One region of the Streptomyces sp. NPDC027663 genome, then DNA from elsewhere that is predicted to be linked to it. Evidence: riboswitches for the same ligand, from Rfam matches in the RefSeq annotation. Region 1 holds a riboswitch; each other region holds the start of a gene.

Region 1 (6,028 bases):
AGGCCTCGATCCGGCGGATGGTACGGCGGCCGAAGTGCGCGGCCTCGTCCTGGCGGGCGGTGATCCGCACGCGCAGGCCCGCGCGCCCGCCGCTGACGTGGTCGAGGGTGGCGATCGCCTTGGAGATGTGGAACGGCTCGGTGTGCGTGGCCACCACGGTCGGGACCAGGCCTATGTGCCGGGTGAGTGGCGCGACGCGGGAGGCGATGAGGACCGCGTCGAGCCGGCCGCGGACCCGGTCGGTGCGCTCGTCGGCCGCCAGAGGGTGGTCGGACTGCGGGCCGAGGCCGTCCTCGATGGTGACGAAGTCGAGCAGGCCGTGTTCGGCCTCGGCGACGAGGTCGGTCCAGTAGCCGGCGGTGAACAGGTCCCGGGGGCGGGCGACCGGCTCGCGCCAGGACGCGGGATGCCAGCCGGTGCCGTCCAGGGCGACGGCGAGATGCAGGTGTGCGCGAGGAGTCGAGGACACGTCGGTGCCTTCCTTGATGTCCGTACGAGAGACACCGGCTCCGCGCGGCGGACGCCCGGGCGGGCGGGCGTCGGCCGGCGGCGAGCACGGCGGGAGGAGATCCCGGCCCCGGAGGGCCGGGCAGCAGACGTCAGTGGCGACAGAGGGCGGCGGACACGCGCTGGAGGTCTATGTGCGGCCGGGAGTACAGACGGACGGAGCGGTACGGACGCGGGAGGCACAGCCTGCTTGCGTGCGGGGATCGCAGCAGGTGCGTGTGCGGGAGGCACAGCGGTCGGGCTTGCGGGACGCACAGCCGGCGTGTCTGCGGGAGTGCTCGGGTCACGGCCTTCTCCTCCCTCCGTCGGACGCGGCGTGCCTGGTCGGTGTCCGCCTGTCGGATCTCGTCATGACACTCAACGCCCGGCCGGGGCCGGGTGTTCCCGGCCCGCGGAACATGCGGATGCGGACCGGGGTGCGGATGCGGATGCGGTGTGGATCCGCATGGGGTGCGGATGCGGGTACCGATCCGGGTACGGATGCGGATGCGGATGCGGATGCGGGTACGGAGCCGAATGCGGGTGGGGGTACGGATACGGGTGGGGGTACGGATACGGATGCGCCGAGTCGTCCCCCAGCCTGCTGCCCCGGCCGCTGAACGCCCTCAGGAATTGGTCAGCGGCAGACCGGGCGGATTGACCTCGGACTTGGCCACGGCCTCGGCGGAGAGGTTGTAGGCGGCAAGCCACTTGGCGTACTGCCCGTGCTCGATCAGGTAGTTGATGGCGTCAGCGATGGGCTCGGCCAGCCCGCTGTCCTTCTTGGTGGTGGCCGCGATGAGCCCCTGGACGCTCGCGCCGGCGCCCGAGTAGGTGCCGGCGCTGCGGGTGGGGTTCGGGGAGTCGGCGGCCTGGGTGATGTGGTAGGCGACACCGGGGTTGGCGGCGAGGTAGGCGTCGATCTTGCCGCCGGTCAGCGCCAGGTGGGTGGCGTTCTTGCTCGGGTAGTGCTTGACGGTGAGGGCCTTGCCCTCCTTCTTCAGTCTGGCCTGCCACTCCAGGAGGATCTTCTCCTGGTTGGTGCCGTTGTCGACGGCGACCGTCCGGCCCGCGAGGTTGCGGTAGTCGCCGTCGAAGTTCCAGGTGCTCTTCTTCAGCACCTCGAAGCCCACCTCGTCCTTGCGGTAGGAGGCGAAGTCGTACTTCTTCTTGCGTTCCTCGGTGTCGGTGATGTTGGCGAAGCCGACGTCGGCCTTGCCGCTGTCGATGCCGACGAACATGTTCTCCCAGGTGGCGTTGGACAGTTCGGGTTCTAGGCCGAGGACCGCGGCGACCAGGCGGCCGAAGTCGGGTTCGGCGCCGGTGAGGGTCTTCTGGTCGCCGCCGATGTAGGCGAGCGGCGGGAAGCCGTCGGGCAGGGCGCCCACCACGATCTTCAGGGTGCCGTTCCGGCGGACGGAGGCGGGCAGTTCGGCGCTGATGGACTTCACCTCGGAGACCTTCAGCGTGGTCTCCTTCGCCGCGCCGTTGGACACCCTGCCCACGGTCACCGTGCCGGCGGAGTCGGTCGTGACGGCGGCGTCGCCGTCACCTCCGCAGGCGGCGAGCCCGCCGGCGAGGGAGGCGGCGACGGTCGCCGCGGTGAGGCCGCGGATCAGGCTGCGTCGGGAGAACTGGGTGGGCATGGCTGTCCTTGTCGTTCGGGAGGTTGTCGGCGGAGGGAGCAACGGGCGGGCGGCGGTCAGAGGACCTTGGCGAGGAAGTCGCGGGTGCGGTCGTGCCGGGGGCGGTCCAGCACCTCGGCGGGCGGCCCCTGCTCGACGATCCGTCCGCCGTCGATGAAGACGATCCGGTCGGCGACCTCGCGGGCGAAGCCGATCTCGTGGGTGACGATGACCAGGGTGGTGCCGCTGGTCGCGAGGTCCTTGATGACGGAGAGCACCTCGCCGACCAGTTCCGGGTCGAGGGCGGAGGTCGGTTCGTCGAAGAGGATGATGCCGGGGCGCAGGGCGAGCGCGCGGGCGATGGCGACCCGCTGCTGCTGGCCGCCGGACAGCTGCCGTGGATAGGCGCCGGTGCGGTCGCCGAGGCCGACCCGGGTGAGCAGTTCCCGGGCGAGTTCGCGGGCCTCGGGCCGGTCGAGCCGGCCGGTGGCGACGGGCGCGGCGGCGACGTTGTCGAGGACGGTCAGGTGCGGGAAGAGGTTGAAGTTCTGGAAGACGAAGCCGATCCGGCTGCGCTGGGCGAGGATGGCGCGCTCGCTCAGCTCCTTGAGCCGGCCGCCGCTGCCGCGCCGGACACCGATCAGTTCGCCGCCGACGCTGACGTGGCCGATCTCCGGCTTCTCCAGGTGGTTGATGACCCGGAGGAGGGTGGACTTGCCGGAGCCGGAGGGGCCGATGACGACGGTGACCTCGCCGGGGCGCACGGTCAGATCGATGCCGTCGAGGACGCGGTGGGTGCCGTACCACTTGTGGACGTCGTGCACCTCCAGTGCGGCCGGAGCCGGTTCCAGGGTGTCGGTGGCGGTGGCGGTCATACGGCGGCCTCCCTGCGCAGCCGGGCCCGGAAGCCGGTGAGGGCCCGCCGCGCCTTCTGCAGCGGGGTCGGCGGCAGGCTGCGGGTGGCGCCCCGCGCGAAGTACCGCTCGACGTAGAACTGGACGACGGACACGGCGCTGGTGAGGATCAGGTACCAGACGGTGGCCACCAGCAGCAGCGGCACGATGTCGCCGGGGTAGGTGCTGCCCATGGTCTGCACGGTGCCGAACAGGTCGAGCAGCGACACGTAGAACACCAGGGACGTGCTCTTGATCAGGCCGATGAGCTGGTTGACGTAGTTCGGGGTGATGGACCGCAGGGCCTGCGGGAAGACGATCCGGGTGAACTGGTAGCGCCTGGGCAGCCCGAGCGCCGCCGCGGCCTCGTGCTGGCCCTGGTCGACGGAGAGGATGCCGCCGCGGACCACCTCGGAGGCGTAGGCCGCCTCGTTGAGGCTGAGCCCGAGCACGGCGACCGCCATGTCGGTGGCCAGTTCCGACTCGTCGAAGGAGACGAAGGCGGGGCCGAAGGGGATGCCGAGGCTCACCGTCTTGTACAGGGCGCTGAAGTTGTACAGGAAGATCAGTACGACGATGAGCGGCACCGAGCGGAACAGCCAGGTGTAGGTCCAGCTCACGGCGCGCAGTACGGGGCTGCCGGACTGCCGGCCGAGGGCCAGCAGGATGCCGCCGAGGAGGCCCAGCACCGCGCTGAGGACGGTGACTTCGAGGGTGACGAGGAGACCGTCGAGGAGGGTGGGGCGCAGGAACCAGTAGCGGAAGCGGTCCCACTGGTAGAAGGGGTTGGTGGCCAGCCCGTGCACGACCTGTGCGACGAGGACGAGCACCAGGGCTCCGGCGAACCACCGGCCGGGGCGGCGCAGCGGCTGAACCCGTTGGGCGACAGGCGGCTTTGACGGGGTGTCGGCAGGTGGCGCCTCGGCGAAGGAGACGGCGGCACCTGAGAGTTCACTCATGGCGGGCTCCGGCGGAGTGGGTCACCCCGGGACCGCGGACGAACGGGTGCGGCCACCACGGCGCTACGGCACGGGGCGGCGCACGGGCATGCGCGGAAACCGGGGGCTGGGCGGACAACGGCACACGGCATAGACGGTGTGCGGCAAAGACGCTGGGGCTGGGAGAGACGTCAGCCCCGACAGCGGGCAGAGCCCGGTGCGGTACACAGCGCGCTGTTCACGCGGAGCAGGTCGACGGCTCGGTCGGCGACGAGGAGGGCGGCGTAGGACGGCACGCAGCCCTGGGGACGGCTCGCGGCCGTCCTGGGAGCTGCGTCCATGGCGTCACCTGTCACTGTTCCGGCCCCGTGGGGCCTCGCGCTTACCGAATGCGTCGTCCGGTCCGGTCGTCACCTGGGGCACCCCACCGCGGTGCGAGGGTTGCCGGTCAGCGAGCCAGGGCTTGGCGCTGACGCTCATGACCGTTCTGGGCCGTAAGTAAGGCAGTTGCTCGTTGGAATGTCAACGGCCGTCCGCTCAATGGACGGGTGGCGGCCCGCTCTCACCTGCGGGAAGCGTCGGATCCGTCCGTCGCGTGCAGTGCCCAGTCCAGGATCTGGACGGCGGCTCCGGCGGCCTCCAGGCCCCGGCAGCGGCCGTGGTGACGGCGGGCGATGCCGTCGAGGTCGAGGTGGCGGCCGAAGGCCGGGTGGCCGGCCAGCCGGCGGGCATAGGCCCACAGGGCCCGGTGGCCGGCGATGCGGTGCACGGCGGAGGCGTCGAGGTGGTAGCGGTGGACGGTGTCCAACTGCACCAGGGACACCCAGAGTCCGATGTCGGCGGCGGTGAGCCGGTCGTCGGCCAGGTACTCCCCGCCGTCGAGTCCCCGTTCCAGCCGGCCCAGGGTGTCGAGCAGCACCTGCAGGGCGGCGGCTCGTTCGGCCGGGCCGGTGCCGGCCCGGCCGGCGCGCTGCGCGGCCTCCTCGATGCCCTCGGCACACATCCGTTCGACGGCCTCGATGACGGACTCCAGGCCGGAGGGGTACAGGCAGGTGTGACCGTCGTGCCGGAACCGGTCAAGATCGCGCAGGATGTCGGGGGCGTGGGTGCTGACGATCCGTCCGGACCAGTCGTCACTGAGGACGGGTCCGAGCGCCGGGCCCGTGTAGTGGTGGGCGCTCGCCTGGTACAGCGGGCGCAGCGCCGTGTGACCGCCGTCGGGACGGTCCGGGACGGCGGGCAGAAGAGTGACCGGACAGCCGGCGTCCAGGCCGAGCAGGCTGTGTCCGACGGCGAGGCGCAGCCCGTCGGGACAGGCCGTCGACAGATGGAGCCGGTAGCGGTGCGGCACGGCGTAGTGGCCGCTGCGCGCGTCCTGGCCGATCCGCCCCCGGAACGCGGGGGCGGCGCGGTGGGCGGACGGTACGGCGGCGAGCGGAGCGATGGACATACGTCTCCCTTGGTCGTGGGCGTGCGAACGGGCGCGTCGACGTCCACGTGCCCGGACGGTGGGTTCGATGGGCGTGACCGGTGAGTTCGGTGGGCGTGAGGGGCCGCAGGGGGTTCGGTGGGCGTGACCCGATGGGTTCGGTGGGCGTGAGCGGCTGCGGTGGGTTCGGTGGGCGGCGGGGGCCCCTGTGGGTTCCGTGGGCGGCGGGGCCCCGCTCAGCGGCGCGGTCCGATCGCGCTGCAGACGCGCAGCAGGTCGATGTGGCGGCGGGAGGTGAGCAGGGGTTCGCGCAACGGCGTGCGGCCTGCCCGGCCGCCGACCGTTCCGAGGCGCACCATCATTCCCTACCCCATCGCTAGGATTCCCTGTCCGGCAGTGTCGAGCCGGCTTCCTGCGACGTCAAGGGGGCGCCCACGCCCGGGATTCGGGATGCGCCCGTCCGGGGGCCGAGGTCTCCCCACGTCGCGGTCCAGGGTCTCCTCAGCGAGAGAAACATGTGACATAGTACTGCGCGTGACGAAGCGACTGACCTGCGACGTCGTGGTCGTGGGGGCCGGAATGGTGGGCGCGGCCTGTGCGCTGTACGCCGCCCGGGCCGGTCTCGACGTACGGCTGGTGGACCGGGGCCCGGTGGCC
Region 2 (6,028 bases), on a different contig from region 1:
GCGTGAGTGCGGGATCGGACCCCGGCGTGAGTGCGGGATCGGCCCCCGAGGTAGGGGCGGGATCGGCCCCCGGGGTAAGGGCGGGATCGGCCCCCGGCGCGAGGGCGGACACCGGCGCGAGGGCGGGCGCCGGTGCGAAGTACTCCACGCCGCTGGGGCGGTCTGCGGGTGCGGAGCCCGGCTCGGTCGTGGGGCCGTACCAGCCCGGGTGGAGCCCGGCGCGCAGGGTGTCCGGGGTGAACCCGGCGCTCGCCACCACCTCCTGCGGCACCGGACGCTCCAGCGGGTCCTCGCGCAGACAAGCCGTCACCAGCGGGCGTACGCCGTCCGGCACGCCGGACAGATCGAAGTCGCGGGTCAGGATGCGCAGGAGGACGACCGAGTCCTGGCCCTCGCCGAACGGCTCCCGGCCGGCCGAGGCGTAGGCGAGAACCGCTCCGAGGGAGAAGACGTCGCTCGGCGGGCCCACCTGGCCGCCGTTGCGGATCTGCTCCGGCGAGACGTAGCCGACCGAGCCGACGACCGCGCCGGTACGGGTCAGCGCGGTGGCCTCCAGGGCCCGGACGATCCCGAAGTCGATGACCCGCGGCCCGTCCGGGCCGAGCAGGATGTTGGACGGCTTGAGATCGCGGTGCACCAGCCCCTTGGCATGGATGGCACCCAGCGCCTCGCCGAGCGCGGCGGCCAGCACCCGCACCGCCGGCTCGGGCAGCGCCCCGTGGTCCAGGACGGCGTCCCGCAGATTCGGGCCGGACACGAACTCCGAGGCCATCCACGGGCGTTCGGCCTCGGTGTCGGCGTCCACGACCCGCGCGGTGTAGGTGCCCGCACCGCCGACGGTCTGCGCGGCCCGCACCTCGTGCCGGAACCGGGCACGGAAGGTGCGGTCCTCGGCGTGCTCGGCCCGTACGACCTTCACCGCGACCCGGAGTCCGGTGCGGGAACGGGCGAGATAGACCTCGCCCATACCGCCGGCGCCGAGTCTGTGCGTGACGTCGTACGGGCCGATGTGGCGCGGGTCGGTTGCGCGCAGCGATTGCACTCCGTGATCCCCCCGGTCTAGCTGCTGCCAGGGGGAGTGTATTGGGCGCCGTCGGACCTGTGGACGTCGCCCGATCGTCTGCCGGGTGCGATGGTACGGCGGGCGCGGGTCCGTCGTGGTTTCCCGCGCCGTACCCCCCGTCCCTTCGGGGCGCTGGTCACACCGCCGGGACGCAGCGGCCTTCCTCCGTGCGGTACTGCCACTTGGCGCCGTCCCGGACCAGTTCCCTGACGGCGTTGACGAAGCGCTCGACGTGCTCGTCGGGAGTGCCCGCACCGAAGCTCACCCGGATGGCGTTGAGGGACTTCTCGCCCGGGGCTGCCTCGGGGGCGCCGCACTCGCCCTGGGTCTGCGGACCGGTGCCCAGGAGGGTGCGGACCAGGGGGTGGGCGCAGAAGAGGCCGTCGCGGACGCCGATGCCGTACTCGGCGGAGAGGGCGGCGGCGAAGTGGGAGCTGTTCCAGCCCTCCACGACGAAGGAGAGGACGCCGACGCGGGGGGCGTCGTCGCCGAAGAGGGAGAGGACCTTCACCTCGGGGACCTCGGCGAGGCCCGCTCGGACCGTGCGGATCAGGTGCTGTTCGCGGGCGACCAGGGTGTCCCAGCCGGCCTCGGTGAGCGCCTTGCAGGCGGACGCGATGGAGTAGGCGCCGATGACGTTCGGGGAGCCGGCCTCGTGCCGGGCCGCGCTGTCGTGCCACTCCACGTCCACGCCGCCGTCCTGGCGCCGGGTGACCTTGCGGCTGGCGCCGCCGCCCGCGAGGTACGGCCCGGCAGCCTGCAGCCAGTCGGCGCGGCCGGCCAGGACACCGGAGCCGAAGGGGGCGTACAGCTTGTGCCCCGAGAAGGCGACCCAGTCGACGTCCAGGTCACGGATGTCCACGGGGTGGTGCGGGGCCAGCTGGGCGGCGTCCAGGACGATCCGGGCACCGTGGGCGTGTGCTGCGGCGGCCAGTTCACGCACCGGCCACAGCTCGCCGGTGACGTTCGAGGCGCCGGTGACGCAGACCAGGGCCGGCCCGTAGGGGTCGCGGTCGGCGAGCGCCCGCTCCAGGGTGCGCACGGCCTGCTGCGGGGTGCGCGGGGCGTCGAGGCAGGTGACCTTCGCGTCCTGCCAGGGCAGCAGGGAGGCGTGGTGCTCGGTCTCGAAGACGAAGACCTGGCAGTCGGCCGGGAGGCTGCGGGCCAGCAGGTTGAGGGAGTCGGTGGTCGAGCGGGTGAAGATCACCTGGTCGGCCGGCCGGCAGCCGAGGAACTCGGCGACCGCCTGGCGCGCGTTCTCGAACAGGTCGGTGGACAGCTGCGAGAGGTAGCCGGCGCCGCGGTGGACGCTGCCGTAGTAGGGGGCGTAGGCGGCGACGTCGTCCCAGACGCGCTGGAGGGCGGGGGCGCTGGCGGCGTAGTCGAGGGCGGCGTAGGTGACTTCGCCACCGGTGACGAGCGGGACGGTGACATCCCTGCCCAGAACGGGCAGCACCGCCGAGATGTCACGGCAGACGGACTGGTCGGTGGCAGCGGTGGAGACGGACATGGCGGAACTCCCGTGAAGGCAGGTGGAATTCACCGCGCGAGCAGCACACGCAGGTACGGCGGCTCGAGCGCGGTGAAGGTGAAAGGGGATGCGGAGGCGGGGCTCTGCGGCCCTATCGCATTCGCTTGCTCACGGAAGGCTCCTCGACGACCAGGACCCCTGGTTTCGCGAGGGGTCCGCGCTTGCCGTAGACCTCGCTGCCTACGACCTGGTCTTCACCCGGGGCACCCCGCCACGGACGGAGGGTTGCCGGACAGCCGGCCGGGGCCGAATGACTGTCGCTCATGACCTGGTACAGGAACGTACGCGAAATGATCGGCGCCCCGCAACCCGTGTCCGGATCGCGGGACGCACCTCGACGGGGGCCATGGGGTGTCGCGACACCCCCTAGGCGTTGCTGACGGCCACCCAGCGTTCCAGCGTGCGCTTCGCCGCGCCCGAGTCGATCGACTCCGCCGCCCGGGTCATGCCCGCGCGGATCTGCTCGGCGAGCGGCGCGTCCGTCGGTTCGAGGGCCACCAGTGCCGCCGCCGAGTTCAGCAGCACCGCGTCCCGGACGGCCCCCTGCTCGCCGTCCAGGAGTCGGCGGGCCACCTCCGCGTTGTAGGACGCGTCGGCGCCGCGCAGGGCGTCCACGGGGACGAGGTCGATGCCGACGTCACGCGGGTCGAAGGTCTGCTCCGTGACCTTGCCGTCCCGGACCACCCACACCCGGGAGGTGTCGGTGACGGTCAGCTCGTCCAGGCCGTCGTCGCCCCGGAAGACGAGTGCGGAGTTTCCGCGTTCGGCGAGGACACCGGCGACGATGGGCGCCATGCGCGGGTCGGCGACCCCGACCGCCTGGGCGCGCACCTTGGCCGGGTTGGTGAGCGGACCGAGCACGTTGAAGGTGGTCCGGATGCCCAACTGGGAGCGCGCCGGGGCGACATGACGCAGCGACGGGTGGAAGCGCACCGCGAAGCAGATGGTGATGCCGGCTTCCTCGGCGACCTCGGCGACCCGCTGCGGGGTCAGGTTCAGGTTGATGCCGAGCTTCTCCAGGACGTCGGAGGAGCCGGAGGCGGAGGACGCGGCCCGGTTGCCGTGTTTCACGACCTTCGCGCCCGTGCCCGCGACCACGATCGCGGACATGGTGGAGATGTTCACCGTCTTGGCGCCGTCGCCGCCGGTGCCGACGATGTCGACGGCCGGGCCCGGCACCTCGATCACGTTGGCGTGCTCGTACATGGTGCGGACGAGGCCGCTGATCTCCTGGACCGTCTCGCCCTTGGCCCGCAACGCCACCATGAACCCGGCGATCTGGGCGTCGGTCGCCTCCCCGCGCATGATCAGGTCCATCGCCCAGGCCGTGTCGTCGGCGGACAGGTCCTGACCGGTGAGCAGGCCGTTCAGCAGGGTGGGCCAGGAACGGCCCGCCGCGGTGTCGCCTCCAGCGGGGGTCACAGCGTTCATAGCCGCTCCTGGGTGTCGAAAGAACAATGTGGTCCCCACCCTATCCAGCCCGGGACACGGCGAAGGGCCCCGTCCGTAAGCCGGACGGGGCCCTTCTGGTGTGGCGTGGCGACGCGGGGATCAGTGGTGGCCGTGGCCGCTCGTGATCTCCTTGTACTCGTCGACGGTGGGCTTCGGGATCTGGTTGTCCTCGCCGTAGTAGGCGTTGCTGAGCTTCGCGCGCAGCTTCTCGGACGCCTTCACCTTGCGCTCGACACCGTTCTCGTCGACCGTCGGGCCGACCGCGGCCGGCTCGTACTGGTGGTGGGCCGTGAGGGTGTGCAGCTGCTCCTGGCTGAGCGGCTCGTGCACCTCGATGAACTCACCGTGCGGCAGCCGCTTGATGATGCCGGTCTCGCGGCCGTGCAGCACCTTGTCGCGGTCACGGCGCTGCAGACCCAGGCAGATCCGCTTGGTGACGAGGAACGCGATGACCGGTCCGGCGAAGAAGAAGATCCGGACGAACCAGGTCACGGCGTTGATCGACAGGTGGAAGTGGGTGGCGATGAGGTCGTTGCCACCGCCCACCAGGCCGATCATGTACACGGTCACCCAGGCGACACCGAACGCGGTACGGGTCGGGGCGTTGCGCGGGCGGTCCAGGATGTGGTGCTCGCTCTTGTCGCCGGTGACCCAGGACTCGATGAACGGGTAGACCGCGATCGCCGCCAGGACGAGACCGAAGAGCACCAGCGGGATGAACACGCCCAGGACGAGCGTGTGACCCCAGAAGTTGATCTCCCAGCCCGGCATGTAGCGGACCAGACCCTCGGCGAAGCCCATGTACCAGTCGGGCTGGGCGCCGGTGGACACCTGGTCCGGACGGTAGGGACCCATGGCCCAGATCGGGTTGATCTGAGCGACCGCGGCGATGATCGCGATGGCACCGAAGACCAGGAAGAAGAAGCCTCCGGCCTTGGCCATGTAGACCGGCAGCAGCGGCATGCCGACGACGTTCTTCTCGCTCTTCCCGGGGCCCGCGAACTGCGTGTGCTTGTGGTAGAAGACCAGGATCAGGTGGCCGACCACGAGGCCGAGCATGATGCCCGGCAGCAGCAGGATGTGGACCGAGTAGAACCGGGCGACGAAGTCGTGGCCGGGGAACTCGCCGCCGAACAGGAACATCGAGATGTACGTGCCGACGATCGGCACGGACAGGATCGCGCCCTGGGTGAAGCGGACACCGGTGCCGGAGAGCAGGTCGTCCGGGAGCGAGTAACCGGTGAAGCCGGTGAACATGCCGAGGACGAACAGCAGGAAGCCGAACAGCCAGTTGATCTCACGCGGCTTGCGGAACGCGCCGGTGAAGAACACGCGCATCATGTGCACGAACATGCCGGCGAGGAAGATCAGCGCGGCCCAGTGGTGGATCTGCCGGATGAGCAGACCACCGCGCACGTCGAAGGAGATGTGCAGGGTCGAGTTGAACGCCTCGGACATCAGCTGTCCCTGGAGCGGGATGTAGCTGCCGTGGTACTCCACCTCGTTCATCGACGGGTGGAAGAACAGCGTCAGGTACACACCCGTCAGGATGATGATGATGAAGCTGTAGAGGCAGACCTCACCCAACATGAACGACCAGTGGTCGGGGAAGATCTTGCGCATGTTGGCCTTGGCCAGGGAGTAGATCCCGAGCCGGCCGTCGGCCCAGTCGGCGATCCGCTCGCCGGCCGGTGCCTTCCCGCGGGAGCGGCCCCCCGCGCCATTTTCGTTCGGTGCAGTACTCATCCGCGCTCCCAGAATGCAGGACCGACGGGCTCCTCGAAGTCGCCGAGCGCCTGGAGGTAACCCTCGCTGTCCACGCCGATCCGCAGCTGCGGCAGGGCGTGACCGGCGGGGCCGAAGATCACTCGGGCACCGTCGGAGAGGTCGAAGGTGGACTGGTGGCACGGGCACAGCACGTGGTGCGTCTGCTGCTCGTACAGCGAGATCGGGCAGCCGACGTGGGTGCAGATCTTCGAGAA
Region 3 (6,028 bases), on a different contig from region 1:
TCCAGCAGCTGCTCGTACGCCAGCAGCCCGCGCACGATGTTCTTGGACAGCTCGGTGCGGTCCACCCGGACGACGGCCCGGCGTGCCGTACCGTCCGGCGCGGTGCCGATCTCCTTCCGCAGTGCCGCCATCCGCTCGGCCACGTCGGGCTCGTGCGCCCGCTTGCGCAGGAAGTCGGCGTCCGCGCCCAGCCCGTGCACCCCGATCCGGGTGCCGGAGGGGATGCCGGGCCCGAGCACGGCGTGGCAGCAGTCCTTGAACGCGTCCGCCCACCGCCGGGTGAGGAACGCGGCCCGGTCGGCACCGAGGATGCCGGTCAGCAGCTCGGTCGCGATGTCGTCCGGCAGCAGACGGAAGTAGTCCGGCGGGGCCCAGGGGGTGTGCGAGAAGTGGCCGATGCGCAGGTCGGGGCGGAGCCGGCGGAGCATGCGGGGGGCGAGGGCCAGGTGGTAGTCCTGGATCAGCACCGCCGCGCCCTCGGCGGCCTCCTGGGCGAGCGCCTCGGCGAACGCCTGGTTGTAGGCCTCGTACGACGCCCACTGGCGCCGGAATTCCGCGTCGAAGACCGGTTCCAGCGGGGTCTGGTACAGCATGTGGTGGACGAACCAGAGGACCGAGTTGGCGATGCCGTTGTACGCCTCGGCGTGCACGGTCGCGTCGATGTCGAGCATCCGCACCCGCTGCCCGCCGGTGTCCTCGGCCGGCAGCAGCCCGCCGGCCGCGCGCCGTACGGCCTCCCGGTCGCCCTCGCCGAGCGCGGCGCACACCCATACGGAGTCCGCGTCCGACCCGATGGCGGACAACCCCGAGACGAGTCCGCCACCGCCCCGCCTGGCGTGCAGCGAGCCGTCCTCGCTCACCTGATGGGAGACCGGGCCGCGATTCGACGCGACCAGCACCTGAGCCTTTTCCGCAGCACCACGCGAGGAAGCCATACGCCTCAACCTAGCCCGGCCCGGAAACGCTCAAACGTACGTTCCGTCCGGGAAGAGACCGTATACGGCCCGTTCACGCCACCTTCCGGTCGGCGTACTCGGCGATCTCCAGCATCGGCGGCCGTTCCTCGGTGTCCACCGAGTAGGTACGCGGCTCGAACCCGTCCTCGCCCCGTTCGAACTGGGTCAGCGCGGGCCGGACCAGATGGCCGCGGGCCAGCCGGAGCTGGGCCGTGCGGTAGATGGCGGCGGCCATCCGGCCGAGGGCCTGCCCGTCCTGGTGGCGGTGTCTGCGCACGCCCACGTCGACCTGGGCCAGCGCGTCCAGGCCGACCAGGTGCAGCGCGTCCACGAGCATGCCCAGCTCCACGCCGTAGCCCACGGGGAACGGCAGCTGTTCCAGCAGGGACCGGCGGGCCGCGTACTCGCCCCCCAGCGGCTGCACGAAACCGGCCAGCTGGGGCCAGTGCATGTTCAGCAGGGGGCGGGCCATCAGCTCGGTGACCCGGCCGCCCTGTCCGCCGGCCGTACCGGCGGCGAGCGCATCGGATCCGGTGCCGAGCGGGCGGTCGTACATCGCCTTGACCAGTTCGAGGCCCGGGTCGGTGAGCAGTGGGCCGACGATCCCGGAGACGAAGTCGGAGGAGAACTCCTTCAGGTCCGCGTCGACGAAGCAGAGGATGTCCCCGCCGGTCACCAGCAGGGAGCGCCACAGCACCTCACCCTTGCCGGGGACGGCGGGCAGGCGGGGCAGGATGTCGTCGCGGTGGACCACGCGGGCGCCCGCGCCGGCGGCGACCTCGGAGGTGCGGTCGGTGGATCCGGAGTCGACGACGACGATCTCGTCGACGAGCGGGACCTTCTCCACGAGGTCGTGACGGATGGTCGCGACGATGTCGCCGACCGTCTCCTCCTCGTTGAGGGCGGGCAGTACGACGCTGATCGTGTGGCCCGTGCGCTGCTTGGCGGCCAGGATGCGGTGGAGCGGTCGATCGGCCACGGACCAGGACCGCTCGGCCAGCCAGCGCTCGACTTCTTCCAGCACGGTCTGCGGCTCCTCACTGTCGTGATCACACTCGGTGACAGCGTGTGATCCATCTCGCGGTTCGGACGACTATCTCAACTGTCCTGGCCTTCGGTTACAGTCTTGAACAACGCCGATGACCATCGCATGTCGGGGGTCACCGGCGTCCACAACCGCATACAGCTCATCCAGAGGGGCAGAGGGACACGGCCCGATGAAGCCCCGGCAACCCTCCAGTCGGTTCTCGTAGATCAGTCTTGATCGTTTCCGCGAGGCTCCCGGCTAGGGAAGGTGCCAAATCCGTCTCACGGCGAAGTGCGTCGTGAGGAAGATGAGGAGAAAGGGCCTCGCCTCCATGGCTGTGCAGACAGTTGCCACCACCAGCAGTTCCACCGTAGACCTCGGCCCCGCCGCGGCCCTCAGCTGTCGCGAGTGCGGTCACCGGGTGCCGCTCGGACCGGTGTTCGCCTGCGAGGAGTGTTTCGGCCCGCTGGAGATCGCCTACGACTTCTCCGCCTACGACACCGAAGAGCTGCGGGCGCGCATCGAGGCCGGCCCCGCGAACATCTGGCGCTACGCGCCCCTGCTGCCGGTCCCGGCGGACGTCGCCGGCAAGCCGAACATCAACCCGGGCTGGACCAAGCTCGTCAAGGCCGACAACCTGGCCGGCGAGCTGGGCGTCACCGGCGGGCTGTACATCAAGGACGACTCCGGCAACCCGACGCACTCCTTCAAGGACCGCGTCGTCGCCCAGGCCCTGGAGGCCGCCCGCGCCTTCGGCTTCACCACGCTCTCCTGCTCCTCCACCGGCAACCTGGCCGGTGCCGTCGGTGCCGCCGCGGCCCGGGCCGGTTTCCGGTCCTGCGTGTTCATCCCGCACGACCTGGAGCAGGGCAAGGTCGTCATGGCCGCGGTCTACGGCGGCGAACTCGTCGGCATCGAGGGCAACTACGACGACGTGAACCGCTTCTGCTCCGAGCTGATCGGCGACCCGGCCGGCGAGGGCTGGGGCTTCGTCAACGTGAACCTGCGGCCGTACTACGCGGAGGGCTCCAAGACCCTGGCGTACGAGATCTGCGAGCAGCTCGGCTGGCGGCTGCCCGACCAGATCGTGGTCCCGATCGCCTCCGGCTCCCAGCTCACGAAGATCGACAAGGGTCTGCAGGAGCTGATCAAGCTCGGCCTTGTCGAGGACAGGCCGTACAAGATCTTCGGCGCCCAGGCCGAGGGCTGCTCGCCGGTGTCCACCGCCTTCAAGGCCGGACACGACGTGGTCCGCCCGCAGAAGCCGAACACCATCGCCAAGTCCCTCGCCATCGGCAACCCGGCCGACGGGCCGTACGTCCTGGACATCGCGCGCCGCACCGGCGGCGCCGTGGAGGACGTGACGGACGAGCAGGTCGTGGACGCCATCAAGCTGCTGGCCCGCACGGAGGGCATCTTCGCCGAGACGGCGGGCGGGGTGACCGTCGGTGTCACCCGCAAGCTGCTCGAGGACGGCGTGCTGGACCCGGCGAAGACCACGGTCGTCCTCAACACCGGCGACGGCCTGAAGACCCTCGACGCGGTGGCCGGGACCGGCCTCAGCGCCACCATCCGCCCGACCCTGGACTCCTTCCGAGAGGCTGGCCTCGCATGAGCGTGACCGTTCGCATCCCCACCATCCTGCGCACCTACACCGGTGGCCGGGCCGAGGTCAGCGCCGAGGGCGCGACCCTCGCCGAGGTCATCACCGACCTGGAGAAGAACCACGCCGGGATCTCCGCCCGGGTCCTGGACGACCAGGGCAAGCTGCGCCGGTTCGTCAATGTGTACGTCAACGACGACGACGTCCGCTTCGAGCAGGGTCTGGACACGGCGACCCCCGAGGGCGCCGGCGTCTCGATCATTCCGGCGGTCGCCGGAGGCTGATTATTACCTTGGGTAACAGCAGTTACCCATTGTTCATCCGATTGCCCCCTCCGTGAGAGAAGCGGAGGGGGCAATTCTGTGTGATTGAGCGCGGTACAGTTGGGGAACACGGCCGTGGTCTTCGGGTCACGGGCCCTGGATTGATGCCGCAGAGCCCGACAAGAAGTAGCCAAAGTACTCGGGTTTTATGCGGCATTTGCTCCTTTTATGGAGCCCGACTTGCCCTGAATTCGGGCGAATTCTCACCACATTTCGGACCGTGTGCGTCCAGAATTCTCGTCCGATTGACCTGTTGCAGACGGCAGTTGGACAGATACATTCAGCCGCGGTCGACGCGTTCCGGCGCACGCCCCCGACCAGTTGAGGGGGCGAGGTCTGACCCGGGTCCGCGAAGTGTGGATCTGTGCAAGGGCCAGTAATAGGGGAGTTAGGCATGGCTCAGGGCACCGTCAAGTGGTTCAACGCGGAGAAGGGGTACGGCTTCATCGCGGTCGACGGTGGTGCGGACGTCTTCGTCCACTACAGCGCGATTCAGATGGACGGCTACCGCACCCTGGAAGAGGGCCAGCGGGTCGAGTTCGAGATCTCGCAGGGCCAGAAGGGTCCGCAGGCCGACATGGTTCGCGTCACCGCCTGAACGTTTCTTGCACGAAGGGCCCGCACCTCGCACAGGGTGCGGGCCCTTCGCCGTGCCGGTGCCCCCGTGTCCGCGGACGGCTGACGGTGCCCTGCCGCGCCGGCCGGTTGCGCCCGCCCGGCGCCCGGGACCGCCACCCTTCGGCGAACCCGCTTCGCGGGTGCGCCTTGCACTCGGGCATGCCGAGTGCTAATCATTGGCGTTAGCACTCTGAAGGTGAGAGTGACAACGAAGGACCGGGTCGGTGAGGCCCGCAGGCCAAGTGGGGCAAGGAACCACGCGGCCGGCGAGCCGTCCGTCGCGGGCGCGGGCGCGGTCCGAAGGAATCACCCCCAGTCCTGGAGGGACCACTTCACATGGCCAAGATCATCGCGTTCGACGAGGAGGCGCGGCGCGGCCTCGAGCGCGGCATGAACCAGCTCGCGGACGCCGTGAAGGTGACGCTCGGCCCCAAGGGCCGCAACGTCGTCCTCGAGAAGAAGTGGGGCGCCCCCACGATCACCAACGACGGTGTCTCCATCGCCAAGGAGATCGAGCTCGAGGACCCGTACGAGAAGATCGGCGCCGAGCTGGTCAAGGAAGTCGCCAAGAAGACGGACGACGTCGCCGGTGACGGTACGACCACCGCGACCGTGCTCGCCCAGGCCCTGGTCAAGGAAGGCCTGCGCAACGTCGCCGCCGGCGCCAACCCGATGGCTCTGAAGCGCGGTATCGAGAAGGCCGTCGAGGCCGTCTCCGCCGCCCTGCTGGAGCAGGCGAAGGACGTCGAGACCAAGGAGCAGATCGCCTCCACCGCGTCCATCTCCGCCGCCGACACCCAGATCGGCGAGCTGATCGCCGAGGCCATGGACAAGGTCGGCAAGGAAGGCGTCATCACCGTCGAGGAGAGCAACACCTTCGGTCTGGAGCTTGAGCTCACCGAGGGCATGCGCTTCGACAAGGGCTACATCTCGGCGTACTTCGCGACCGACATGGAGCGCATGGAGGCGTCGCTCGAGGACCCGTACATCCTCATCGCCAACTCCAAGATCGGCTCCGTCAAGGACCTGCTCCCGCTCCTCGAGAAGGTCATGCAGTCGGGCAAGCCGCTGCTGATCATCGCCGAGGACGTCGAGGGCGAGGCCCTGTCGACCCTGGTCGTCAACAAGATCCGCGGCACCTTCAAGTCCGTCGCCGTCAAGGCCCCGGGCTTCGGTGACCGCCGCAAGGCCATGCTCGGCGACATCGCCATCCTCACGGGCGGCGAGGTCATCTCCGAGGAGGTCGGCCTCAAGCTGGAGAACGCGACCCTGGACCTCCTGGGCCGCGCCCGCAAGGTCGTCATCACCAAGGACGAGACCACCATCGTCGACGGTGCCGGCTCCTCGGACCAGGTCAACGGCCGCGTGAACCAGATCCGCGCCGAGATCGAGAACAGCGACTCGGACTACGACCGCGAGAAGCTGCAGGAGCGCCTGGCGAAGCTCGCCGGCGGTGTCGCGGTCATCAAGGCCGGTGCCGCCACCGAGGTGGAGCTGAAGG

Evidence for each region. Region 1 has a riboswitch for S-adenosylmethionine ahead of ACZ4SF_RS10695 (amino acid ABC transporter permease). Riboswitches for the same ligand answer to the same signal wherever they lie in the genome.
Region 2: it holds a riboswitch for S-adenosylmethionine, as region 1 does, so the genes downstream of both, ACZ4SF_RS24690 (aminotransferase class V-fold PLP-dependent enzyme) here and ACZ4SF_RS10695 (amino acid ABC transporter permease) in region 1, are expected to answer to the same signal.
Region 3: it holds a riboswitch for S-adenosylmethionine, as region 1 does, so the genes downstream of both, thrC (threonine synthase) here and ACZ4SF_RS10695 (amino acid ABC transporter permease) in region 1, are expected to answer to the same signal.

What each region holds. Positions count from the first base shown of each region.
Region 1 is NZ_JBVHSK010000003.1:308,121-314,148, forward strand. It holds gene ACZ4SF_RS10675 (LLM class flavin-dependent oxidoreductase) at 1-469, opposite strand, end outside; gene ACZ4SF_RS10680 (putative leader peptide) at 600-794, opposite strand; gene ACZ4SF_RS10685 (transporter substrate-binding domain-containing protein) at 1,113-2,132, opposite strand; gene ACZ4SF_RS10690 (amino acid ABC transporter ATP-binding protein) at 2,189-2,986, opposite strand; gene ACZ4SF_RS10695 (amino acid ABC transporter permease) at 2,983-3,963, opposite strand; SAM riboswitch class IV at 4,316-4,426, opposite strand; gene ACZ4SF_RS10700 (glutathione S-transferase C-terminal domain-containing protein) at 4,505-5,392, opposite strand; gene ACZ4SF_RS10705 (putative leader peptide) at 5,608-5,733, opposite strand; gene ACZ4SF_RS10710 (NAD(P)/FAD-dependent oxidoreductase) at 5,906-6,028, shown strand, end outside.
Region 2 is NZ_JBVHSK010000010.1:5,618-11,645, reverse strand. It holds gene ACZ4SF_RS24695 (protein kinase domain-containing protein) at 1-1,042, opposite strand, end outside; gene ACZ4SF_RS24690 (aminotransferase class V-fold PLP-dependent enzyme) at 1,200-2,573, opposite strand; SAM riboswitch class IV at 2,747-2,863, opposite strand; gene trpD (anthranilate phosphoribosyltransferase) at 2,961-4,025, opposite strand; gene qcrB (cytochrome bc1 complex cytochrome b subunit) at 4,146-5,792, opposite strand; gene qcrA (cytochrome bc1 complex Rieske iron-sulfur subunit) at 5,789-6,028, opposite strand, start outside.
Region 3 is NZ_JBVHSK010000006.1:134,118-140,145, forward strand. It holds gene ACZ4SF_RS18425 (alpha,alpha-trehalose-phosphate synthase (UDP-forming)) at 1-935, opposite strand, end outside; gene ACZ4SF_RS18430 (glucosyl-3-phosphoglycerate synthase) at 1,009-1,980, opposite strand; SAM riboswitch class I at 2,141-2,297, shown strand; gene thrC (threonine synthase) at 2,315-3,598, shown strand; gene ACZ4SF_RS18440 (MoaD/ThiS family protein) at 3,595-3,870, shown strand; gene ACZ4SF_RS18445 (cold-shock protein) at 4,304-4,507, shown strand; gene groL (chaperonin GroEL) at 4,864-6,028, shown strand, end outside.